Linked DNA regions of Rhodobacter capsulatus SB 1003. The protein of the gene in region 1 interacts with the protein of each later gene in a pairwise test. Links are inferred from orthologs where the notes say so. Each region holds a gene or a part of one and is shown in the gene's direction. Other genes may lie near its edges.

Evidence for each region. The genes of interacting proteins can lie anywhere in the genome.
Region 2: the proteins of rlmB (region 1) and tsaE interact in binary tests that used the Escherichia coli proteins (3 or more experiments, as listed by UniProt). The link is inferred for Rhodobacter capsulatus SB 1003 from one-to-one orthologs.

The regions. Positions count from the first base shown.
Region 1 is NC_014034.1:2,968,900-2,973,889, reverse strand. Bases 1,441-4,397 are described here. They hold rlmB (23S rRNA (guanosine(2251)-2'-O)-methyltransferase RlmB), read left to right. Parts: upstream 1,441-2,500; coding sequence 2,501-3,295; downstream 3,296-4,397. Other genes in these bases: RCAP_RS13775 (DegT/DnrJ/EryC1/StrS family aminotransferase), read right to left, coding at 4,041-4,397; RCAP_RS13780 (CoA-binding protein), read left to right, coding at 3,507-3,926; RCAP_RS13790 (hypothetical protein), read right to left, coding at 1,441-2,218. Outside these bases: RCAP_RS13795 (calcium-binding protein), read right to left, coding at 1-1,002; more of RCAP_RS13790, read right to left, coding at 1,241-1,440; more of RCAP_RS13775, read right to left, coding at 4,398-4,990. UniProt on the Escherichia coli protein: Specifically methylates the ribose of guanosine 2251 in 23S rRNA.
Region 2 is NC_014034.1:48,483-53,272, reverse strand. What follows is about bases 1,242-3,998. They hold tsaE (tRNA (adenosine(37)-N6)-threonylcarbamoyltransferase complex ATPase subunit type 1 TsaE), read left to right. Parts: upstream 1,242-2,260; coding sequence 2,261-2,737; downstream 2,738-3,998. Other genes in these bases: RCAP_RS00195 (nucleotidyltransferase family protein), read left to right, coding at 3,716-3,998; RCAP_RS00200 (aminoglycoside phosphotransferase family protein), read left to right, coding at 2,739-3,740; RCAP_RS00210 (PAS-domain containing protein), read left to right, coding at 1,242-2,221. In the rest of the region: sensor histidine kinase RegB, read left to right, coding at 1-529; more of RCAP_RS00210, read left to right, coding at 614-1,241; more of RCAP_RS00195, read left to right, coding at 3,999-4,408; double-strand break repair protein AddB, read left to right, coding at 4,395-4,790. UniProt on the Escherichia coli protein: Required for the formation of a threonylcarbamoyl group on adenosine at position 37 (t(6)A37) in tRNAs that read codons beginning with adenine.

The DNA.
Region 1 (4,990 bases):
AGCGCCGCCATCGACGCTGCCATCCAGCGCGCCGCTGCGCCCGTCGTAGCGATCGGCCCCCGCGCCCAGAACGACATCGCCAAGGATCCGCCCGCCCGAATTGATCAGCAGATCGGCCCCGTCGCCCATCTGCACCGCCCCGTCGATGGTGCCGCCGACATTGCGCAGGGTGTCAGCCCCCAGGCCCATTGTCACATCGCCGACAAGCCGCCCGCAGTTCAGCAGCAGATCGGCGTTCTGGCTGCCCAGAAAGGCCGCCTCGCCGCCGGTGATCGTGCCGTAATTCATCACCCGGATCAGCGCCTGCCCGGCATTCACCATTTCCAGGTTGATGCCGCAATCCTGCGCCGAGGTGATCTGGCCGAAATTCTGCACCACGGTTCCGCCGCCATAGGCCCCCAGCCGCACCCCGGCGCCCTCGCTGGACATTGCGGTCATCTCGCCCCCGGCCAGGTTGGTGATCCGGCCATTGCCGCCCTCGTTGAAGACGGCGTTGTTGTAGCGATTGTCCATCGACCCGTCCGAGGCGCTGTTGGCCGTGATCGTGCCCGAGTTGACAAGCCTGTCGCCGGTGCCCGAAAACAGGTTCATGAACACCGCGGAAGCCGCGTCGATCCGCCCGGTGTTCACGATCATGTTGTGGCCCGCAGACAGCACGCCAATGGTCATCGGGGCGGAAATGGTTCCGGCATTGCTCAGGCTTGATCCGGTCCCGGCGAGGTAAACGCCAATCTCCATCGGGTTCTGCTGCGAAGTGTGCAGCATGCCCCCCGTGGCGATCGACACCGTTGTCGCCTCTCCGTAAAGATACAGACCGCGTGCGCCAAAGACCGTGCCGAGGATCGACAGGCTCAGGCCGGTGGCGAAAGTTGCCTGGATCGCCGAGGTTGTCGTCGAGCCGAGGGTCGCGCCCGCCAGAACGGTCAGCTGCTCGTCATTTGCGGAAAAGGTGAACTGGTATCCTGCGCCGATGGAATCCGTCGTGATGAAAGTTGCTGGCATCTGTTTCCCCTGAGCATGGTCGCAATGGTTGACGCCCGGGCGATGATCCGAATCCGGCAATGACCCCTGGCGCTTCAAAGTCCGCGAGCGCCCCGGATCCGCAGGATGCCGAAGCCGGTCGGCAAGGCCCCGGACGGATGCGCGTGTCACCGTATACGAGCGTCTCGGGGCGAGGGTCGCGCCGTCGTGGCGATCCGGCAAGTCAGGGAAACCCGCCGTGCGTCACTATGGAGCAGGCTCAGCGCAGCCAGAGCTTCTCGCGCTTGATCGCGTTGCGCAGCATCGATTCCCGCCGCGGCAGCGCGTTGCGGTCGATTTTCGCGCGCAGCTTCAACCCCTTGCGCTGGTAGATCAGCTTCCGGGCCGGTTCGTGCAGCCGCAAGATCCGCTTCACCGGCTGCGGCGCGCAGATCGCCTCGAGCCGCGCCACCACCGCATCCGACTCGCGCGCATAAAGCAGCGGCAGGGCGCGGTAATGGCAGGTCACATCGCCATCCAGCCCCGCCAGCCCGGGCCCGGGCCGGCCGCCGCCGAAACTGTGGATGACGAGCGGCAGCGCCACCTGATCGAGCCAGGGATCAAGCGACTGGCTGGCCAGCGCGTCGGGCGTGTCCCAGCGGATCGCATGGGCGTAATGCAGGAAGCGCTTGCCGAAGGCCTGGGCATCGGCGCCAAAGAACCAGCCCGCGTTGAAATACAGATACCTTTGCCAGTAGTTTTCATACTGGCTCTCGTCCAGCGAACTGTCGAAATCGAGCCCGAACTTGTCGTACAGGCTTTTCCAGATCGTGGTGTAATCGGCGCCGTAAAGCTGCGGCTCGGGCCAGGTGCCCTCGCGCCGCATCGAGGCCGAGGGGCGGTCGAACTCGAAGGCCACCTGCGACAGCGGGCCCAGAAACAGCGTGTCGGTGTCGAAAAAGACAAAGGGCCCCGCGGGCAGGGCGGCCATCGCCTCGATCTTGTTGCCATGCGGGTAGCTTTCGCCGAAATGGCGGTTCTCGAAGGGCAGGATCTCGACGCCATGATCGCGCAGGAAGCGGCGCACCGGATCCGAGATCGCGACGGGCGTGGACCATTTCGCCCCGGTCGGTTCGGCGGCGATCAGACGGCCCTTGAAATCGGGGTTCGCCTCGCGGAACGAGGCCACGAAGATCAGCGCCTCATATTCGAGCCGCCCGGCCTGAACGATGAAGAAAACAGTGTAATCCGGCTGCATTTGCTCGCGCCTGCTGCAATCAATGGCGTCACAGTAGCGGGATTTGCGCCCGGCACAAGCGGGCCTGTCGGTATCCTCACCACTTTGGGAAGTGGTGGGTGACCCTGGAATCGAACCAGGCGTGGGTCTCCCCGGCGGAGTTACAGTCCGCTGCCGCACCTTGCAGCTCGTCACCCGACGTGGGGCGATGTAACGAAGGGGGCGGGGGGCGTCAAGCAGCATTTTGCGCCCTCTTGCCAAAGCCTGCCCCGCAGCGCACAGAGATCGCATGAGAGGTGCAAGATGAAGAAACCGGATTGGGTGATCGACAAGGAACGCGCCAAGCGGGCGGCGGCGGCGGAAACGCTCTGGCTTTTCGGTCTGCATGCCGTGCGCGACGCGCTGATGAACCCGGCCCGGGTGAAGCTGCGCCTCGTGCTGACGAAGAACGCCGCCGACAAGCTGGCCGAGGCGATCGCGGCGGGCGGGCTCGCGCCCGAGATCGTCGATCCGCGCAAGTTCGACGCGCATGTGCCGCTTGGCCCCGATCAGGTGCATCAGGGCGCGGCTTTGGAGGTGAAGCCGCTCGACTGGGGCAAGCTTGCCGATGTGGCGCTGACCGGCGCGGGGCTGCCCCTCGTCGTGATGCTCGACCGCGTCACCGATCCGCATAACGTCGGCGCGATCCTGCGCTCGGCCGAGGTCTTCGGGGCCCGCGCCGTGGTCGCGCCCGCGCGCCATTCCGCGCCCGAAACCGGGGCCCTGGCCAAGACCGCCTCGGGGGCGCTGGAACGCCAGCCCTATCTGCGCGTCACCAACCTCTCCGAGGCGATGGGCGCGCTGCGCGACATGGGCTATGTGCTGATCGGTCTGGCGGGCGAGGCGGAGATGACGCTTGCCGAGGGGCTGGCCGAGGTGGGCACGCGGCCCGTGGCCATCGTTCTGGGTGCCGAGGGCCCGGGCCTGCGCGAGAAAACCCGCGCCACCTGCGATCATCTGGTGCGGATCCCCTTTGCCGGGGCTTTCGGCTCGCTCAACGTGTCGAATGCGGCGGCGGTGGCGCTTTATGCCGCGACCAGCGCCCGCACGAAGGGCTGACGGGGGCCGCCGACAGAGGGCGGCCAAGATCACGAAAGGGCGATTTTTCGGGAATCTTTGGCTGCGACCCTTTAACGCGGCTTTCACATTCCTATGTCTCAGTGGTGAGACGCGGATCCGGAACCTCCGCGTTGACTGTCACTGTCCCTCGTTCCGCACTTTCGCGCCCGGTGCCCAAGTGGTCCGGGCGCTTTTTCTGACCGGAGGCCCGATGACGGATGCCGAGCTGCGCGAGATCCTGACCGCGACCCGCACGATCGCCCTTTTGGGCTTTTCCGCCAATCCCGACCGCCCCGCGCATGCGGTGGCGGCGTTTTTGCAGGCGCGCGGCTACCGGGTGATCCCGGTCAATCCGGGGCTGGCCGGGCAGGTGGCGCTGGGCGAGACGGTCCATGCCGATCTGGCGGCGATCCCGAAAGAGATCGTGATCGACATGGTCGATGTCTTTCGCGCCCCCGAGGCCGTGCCCGGGGTGGTCGATCAGATGCTGGCGCACCGCCCCGAGGCGCGGGTGCTCTGGCTGCAGCTCGGCGTGATCCACCCCGAGGCGGCGGCGCGGGCGCGGGCGGCGGGCAAGCTTGTGGTGATGGACCGCTGCCCGAAAATCGAGATCGCGCGGCTGGGGATGTGAGGCGGGGGGGTTTGCCCCCCATACCCCCCAGCGTATTTTTCCCAAGAAAAAGCCCCGGGGTTTTTTCTTGGCCCAAATACGCTCTTTCCCCCGCCGAACCGGGGCGGCGCGGTGTCAGCCTTTGACCGCCGCGGCCGCCTCGACGATGGCGGAGGCGATGAAATCCAGCTCGGGCCGGGTCAGCCGCGCGGGCAGGCGGGTGTCGCAGGCGCGCATCAGCATCGCCCGGGTCTTCGGCAGATCGGGCTGTTCGCCCAGGAACTGCCAGTTCCAGAAGGCGCGGGCATTGTCCGGCGAAAGCCCGAAGACCTGCACGGAAACGCCGCGGGCTTTCGCCTCGTCCTGCAGCCGGATCGCCTCGGCATCGGTCCAGTCACCCACCAGATTGAACTGCAGGCTGTCGGGCGCGCGGGTCTCGGGCGCCAGCGGCGGCGGCACGTCAAGCCAGGGGCTTTGGTTCAGCTTTTCCGCCACATAATCATGGTTCGCCAGCCCGGCGGCGACGCGCCGATCCACCTCGGGCAGCTGCGGGCGGATCACCGCGGCCGAGAGGTTCTGCATCCGCGTGTTGTAAAGCGGCAGCTTGTTTTGCCAATGCACGAAGCTGTTCTGCAACCCCGGGTGCTTCTTCCAGTTCTGCTCATAGGCGCCCGACATGATGATCGCCCGCGCCGCCAGTTCCGGGTCATCCGTCACCAGCACGCCGCCTTCGCCCGCGTTCACCATCTTGTAGCTTTGAAAGCTGAAACAGCCGATCTTGCCGATCGTGCCGATCTTGCGCCCGTGCCAGAGCGTGCCCAAGGAATGCGCCGCATCCTCGATCACCGGCACGCCTTTCGCATTGGCCAGCTCCAGGATCACATCCATGTCCGAGGTGTGGCCGCGCATGTGGCTGATCATCACCGCCGCGATCGTGTCGTCGAATTTGGCGCGGAAGTCGTCCAGATCGATGCGGAAATTCGAGCCCACCTCGACCAGCACCGGCTCGCAATCGGCATGCACGATCGCCGAGGGCACGGCGGCAAAGGTGAAGGCGGGCACCAGCACGCGCGCGCCGCGCGGCA
Region 2 (4,790 bases), 2.9 Mb from region 1 along the record:
GCTGCTGGCCGTGCTGCGCGAGGCCGCCGAGCCGCATCTGGACCGCGGCAAGATGATCTATTTCGACGTTGTCCCGGGCGAGGGCGGCTCGGAACGGCAGCCGACGATCTATCGCTACCCCGAGCTGGTGCATGCGCTGCGCAACCTGATCCAGAACGCGGTCGATTTCGCGCAGACCACGGTCTGGGTCGATGCGGAATGGACCGACCGCAGCATCATCGTGCGCGTCACCGACGATGGCCGCGGCTATTCGCCCAATGTTCTCAACCGCATCGGCGATCCCTTCATCTCGACCCGCTCGGCCGAGCGCAAGGAATACGAGGGCATGGGGCTGGGCCTCTTCATCGCCAAGACGCTTCTGGAACGCACCGGGGCGAAACTGCGATTCGCCAATGGATCCGAGCCCTATCAGAAGAATGCGCCGGTGCCGCGGCGCTCGGGCGCGGTGGTCGAGCTGCGCTGGCACATCGGCCGTCTGATCGCCCCCGAAACCGGGCCGCTGGGCGAGAATGTTCCGATCACCGCCTGATGATCACAATCGTTCGTTAACTTAACGGCACATTAACCTTTATTCATCAATCATGACTGCGGGACAGGCGAGAGGGCTGCAGTCATGCAGATTGAGATATTCCAGGCGATCCTGATTGTCGCGACCTCGGTCGGATCGGCGCTTCTGGCGCTGCTGCTGCTGAGCATGGTCTCGGTGCGCAAGACCGGTCCGGATGCAAGGGTGGCCACGCATCCGGTGCTGGAACAGACGGTGTTCCTGTTCGACGATCAGGATCTGATCGATGCGACCGGCCCGGCGCGGGCGCTGCTGGAATCCTCGCCGATGGCTCTCTCGGATTGGGCGCGGCTCCTTGCCTTTGTCGCGCCGCGGTTCGACGGTTTCGCGGCCGCGATGCTGACCCTGGCCGAACGCGGCCGGATCGAGATGGTGTCGAAACCCGAAGAGGGTCGTCGCACGCAGATCAAGCTGATCGCCGAAGAGGTGAACGGCCTGGCGCGCATCACCCTCATCGATCCCGAGGCCGAGGGCCGCGGCGTTCTGGTCGACGGGTTGTCGCAACGCGCGCTGGAAGATGAACTGGATCTGATGCGGCTGACGCTGGACCGGGCGCCGACGCTGATCTGGCGCGAGGACGAGACCGGCACGATCACCTGGGCGAACCGCGCCTATGTGCTGCGCTCGGGCGCCTTTGCCGAAACCGAAGAGGCGATGCTCTGGCCCTTGCCGCGGCTGTTCCAGATGGATGAGAACGCCCGGCACACCGGACCGCGGCGGCTGCGTCTGGATGACGGCGATCAGCGGGCGGCCTGGTTCGATTGCCATTCCTTCCCGATGGACAAGGGCGCGCTGCATTTCGCCCTGCCGGCCGATTCGACGGTGCGGGCGGAAAAGGCGCTGCGCGATTTCGTGCAGACCCTGACCAAGACCTTTGCCGATCTGCCGATCGGTCTGGCGATCTTCGACCGCGCCCGGCAGCTGCAGCTGTTCAACCCGGCGCTGATCGATCTGACCCAGCTTGGCACCGATTTCCTGTCGAACCGGCCGACGCTTTATGCCTTTCTCGACCGTCTGCGCGAGGCGCGGATGATGCCCGAGCCGAAGGATTATCGCAGCTGGCGGCTGAAGATGACGGAACTGGAACAGGCCGCCGCCGCGGGCTTCCATTCGGAAACCTGGATGCTGCCCTCGGGTCAGACCTACCGCGTCACCGGCCGTCCGCATCCCGATGGCGCCGTGGCCTTCCTGTTCGAGGACATCTCGTCCGAAGTGTCGCTGACCCGCCGGTTCCGGGCGGAACTGGAACAGGGCCAGGAAATCCTCGACATGATGAGCGAGGCGGTGGCGGTGTTCCAGCCCTCGGGCGAGCTGACGGCCTCGAATGCCGCCTATGACCGGCTTTGGGGCGTGGAAACCGATACTTCGCTGCGTCGCACCACCATTCTGGATGCGGTCCGGCTGTGGCAGGGCAAATGCGACGGCTCCGATCTCTGGTCCTTGGCGCGGGGGTTCAACAACCGTCTCGGCCAGCGTTCGCTGATCGAGGGGACGGTGCGGCGTCGCGAAGACGGGATGATGATCGGCTGCCGCTTTGCGCCGATGACCGGCGGGGCGATGATGGCCAGCTTTCTGCCGAAAGGCGTCGTGACCCTGGACCCGCCCAGCCGGGCGATCTTCGACGAGGACCGGGCGGTGAAGGTTCTGGCCAGTTAAGGGGCTTGCCGCGGGGGGCAGGGCCGCTAGAGTGCGGCCATGCAAGATGCCCCCGTTCTTCTGTCCCTGAATCTGCCTGACGCCGATGCCACCGACCGTTTCGGCATCGCGATGGCCCGGCTGTTGCGGGCCGGGGATGTGCTGTTGCTCGAGGGTCCGATCGGCGCGGGCAAGACCCATTTCGCCCGCGCCCTGATCCGCGCCCGTCTGGGGGGACCCGAAGATGTGCCCTCGCCGACCTTTACCCTGGTGCAGGTCTATGGCGCCGATCCCGAAATCTGGCATGCCGATCTTTACCGCCTGACCCATCCCGACGAAGCCGTCGAACTCGGTCTGGAGGAGGCCTTCGACACCGCGATCTGTCTGATCGAATGGCCCGAACGTCTGGGCGATCTTCTGCCCGAAAAGGCTCTGTCCCTGCAGTTTTCGCTGCTTGACGCCGGTGCCTCGCGGCGGGTTCTGCTGCGCGGCAAGGCCGATTGGGGGGCGCGTCTTGCGACCTTGGGGCAGGACTGAGATGGCCGCGACCGAACCCGACATCCTTACCTTCCTGAGCCGTTGCGGCTGGGCCGGGGCCAGGCGCCGCCCCCTGGCCGGGGATGCCTCTGCCCGCCGGTATGAACGGCTGCATCGCAAGGGCGACACCGCCGTTCTGATGATCGCCCCCCCGGGCGCGGAGATGACACGGTTTCAGCGCATCGATGCCTGGCTGCTGGCGCAGGGCTATTCCGCGCCGCGGATTTTCGGTATCGACACCGAGACCGGGCTGATGCTGCTCGAGGATTTCGGCGACGACCAGTTGGCCCGGCTGCTGCGGCAAGATCCCGCAAGCGAGGCGGCGCATTACGCCGTGATCACCGATTTCCTGCTTGATCTGCACCGTCGGCCGCCGCCCGACTTCGTTCCCCGCCTCGATGCGACGGGGCTTGGCGCGCTCGTGTCGCTGGCCCGCGACTGGTATCCGCTGCGCGACCCCGCCGCCGCCGAGGCGATCGCGCCCCTTGTCACCCGGCTTTGCGAGGGTCTTGCGCCCCTGCCGCCGGTTCTGTCCCTGCGCGATTTTCACGCCGAAAACGTGATCTGGCTGCCCGACCGCAGCGGTGTCGCCCGCCTGGGACTGCTTGATTTTCAGGACGCGGTGGCCACCCATCCGGTCTACGATCTGGTTTCGGCCCTGCAAGACGCCCGCCGCGATGTGGCGCCCGCCGTCCTTGCGGCCGAACTTCGCCGCTATGCCAGCGCAGGCGGGCTGGATCTGGCGGAGCTTGAGCGCGCCTTTGCCCTGATCGGCGCGCAACGGGCGCTGCGCATCCTCGGCATTTTCGCGCGTCTCTGTCTGGCGGGCGGAAAGCCCGGCTATGTCGATCTGATCCCGCGGGTCTGGGGCCAACTGCACCGCGATCTTGGCCACGAGGCTCTTGCACCGCTGCGCGCGCTGGTGACACAAGCGCTGCTGCCGCCCGATGCGGCACTGCTCGAAAGGATGAGACGGCAATGCGGTCAACACCCGATGCGCTGATGCTTTTCGCGGCCGGTCTTGGCACGCGGATGAAGGAATTGACCCTGCACCGGCCGAAACCGCTGCTGGAAGTGGCAGGCAGGCCGCTGCTTGACCATGCGCTTGATCTGCCGCGGACGGCGGGGATCGGTCGCATCGTCGCGAATGTGCATTATCACGCCGATCAGATCCTGACGCATCTGGCCGGAACCGGGGTTCTGGTGTCCGATGAAACCGATCTTCTTCTGGAAACCGGCGGCGGATTGCGCAAGGCCCTGCCGCTTCTTGGTCCCGGGCCGGTCTTCACGCTCAACACCGATGCGGTCTGGACCGGTCCGAATGTGCTCACGTCCCTGTCTCAGGCTTGGGACGGCGGTCGGATGTCCGCTCTTCTGGCGCTGGTCCCGCGCGAGGCGGCGCTGGGTTATACCGGCGCCGGGGATTTCGCGCTGGCGCCCGATGGCCGGATCCGTCGCGGAACGGGCTATGTTTATACCGGGGCGCAAATCCTCGATCCGGCCGGAATAGAGACGATTCCGGACCCGGTTTTCTCGCTCAATCTGCTTTGGAACCGGATCCTGGCCGAAGGGAGTGCCTATGGTGTCGTCCATCCCGGCGGCTGGTGTGACGTCGGTCGACCCGAATGCATTTCGCTGGCAGAGGGGCTGTTGTCCGATGCCGCCCGCTGACCCGCAGGTCTTCGCCCTGCCGCCCGGCGTCGATTTCGCCCGGGAGCTGGTGCAGGGGCTGGTCCAGCGGATGCGGGACGAGCCGCCCGAGGCGATGGCCCGGGTTCGCCTGATCCTCAACGCCGGGCGGATGAGCCGACGTGTCCGCGAGGAATTCGACGGTCTGGGCACCCGCTTTCTACCGCGGATCGAGCTGATTTCGGATCTGGCCCGGGTGCCGATGCCCGGTCTGCCCGCGCCGGTCCCCGCGCTGCGCCGCAAGCTGGAACTGGCCTGTCTGGTGGACCGTCTCGCCCGGGGGCTGCCGGGATTCGAGACCGGATCGGGCGTCTTCAGCCTGACCGACAGCCTGCTGGCGCTGCTCGCTGAGATGCAAAGCGAA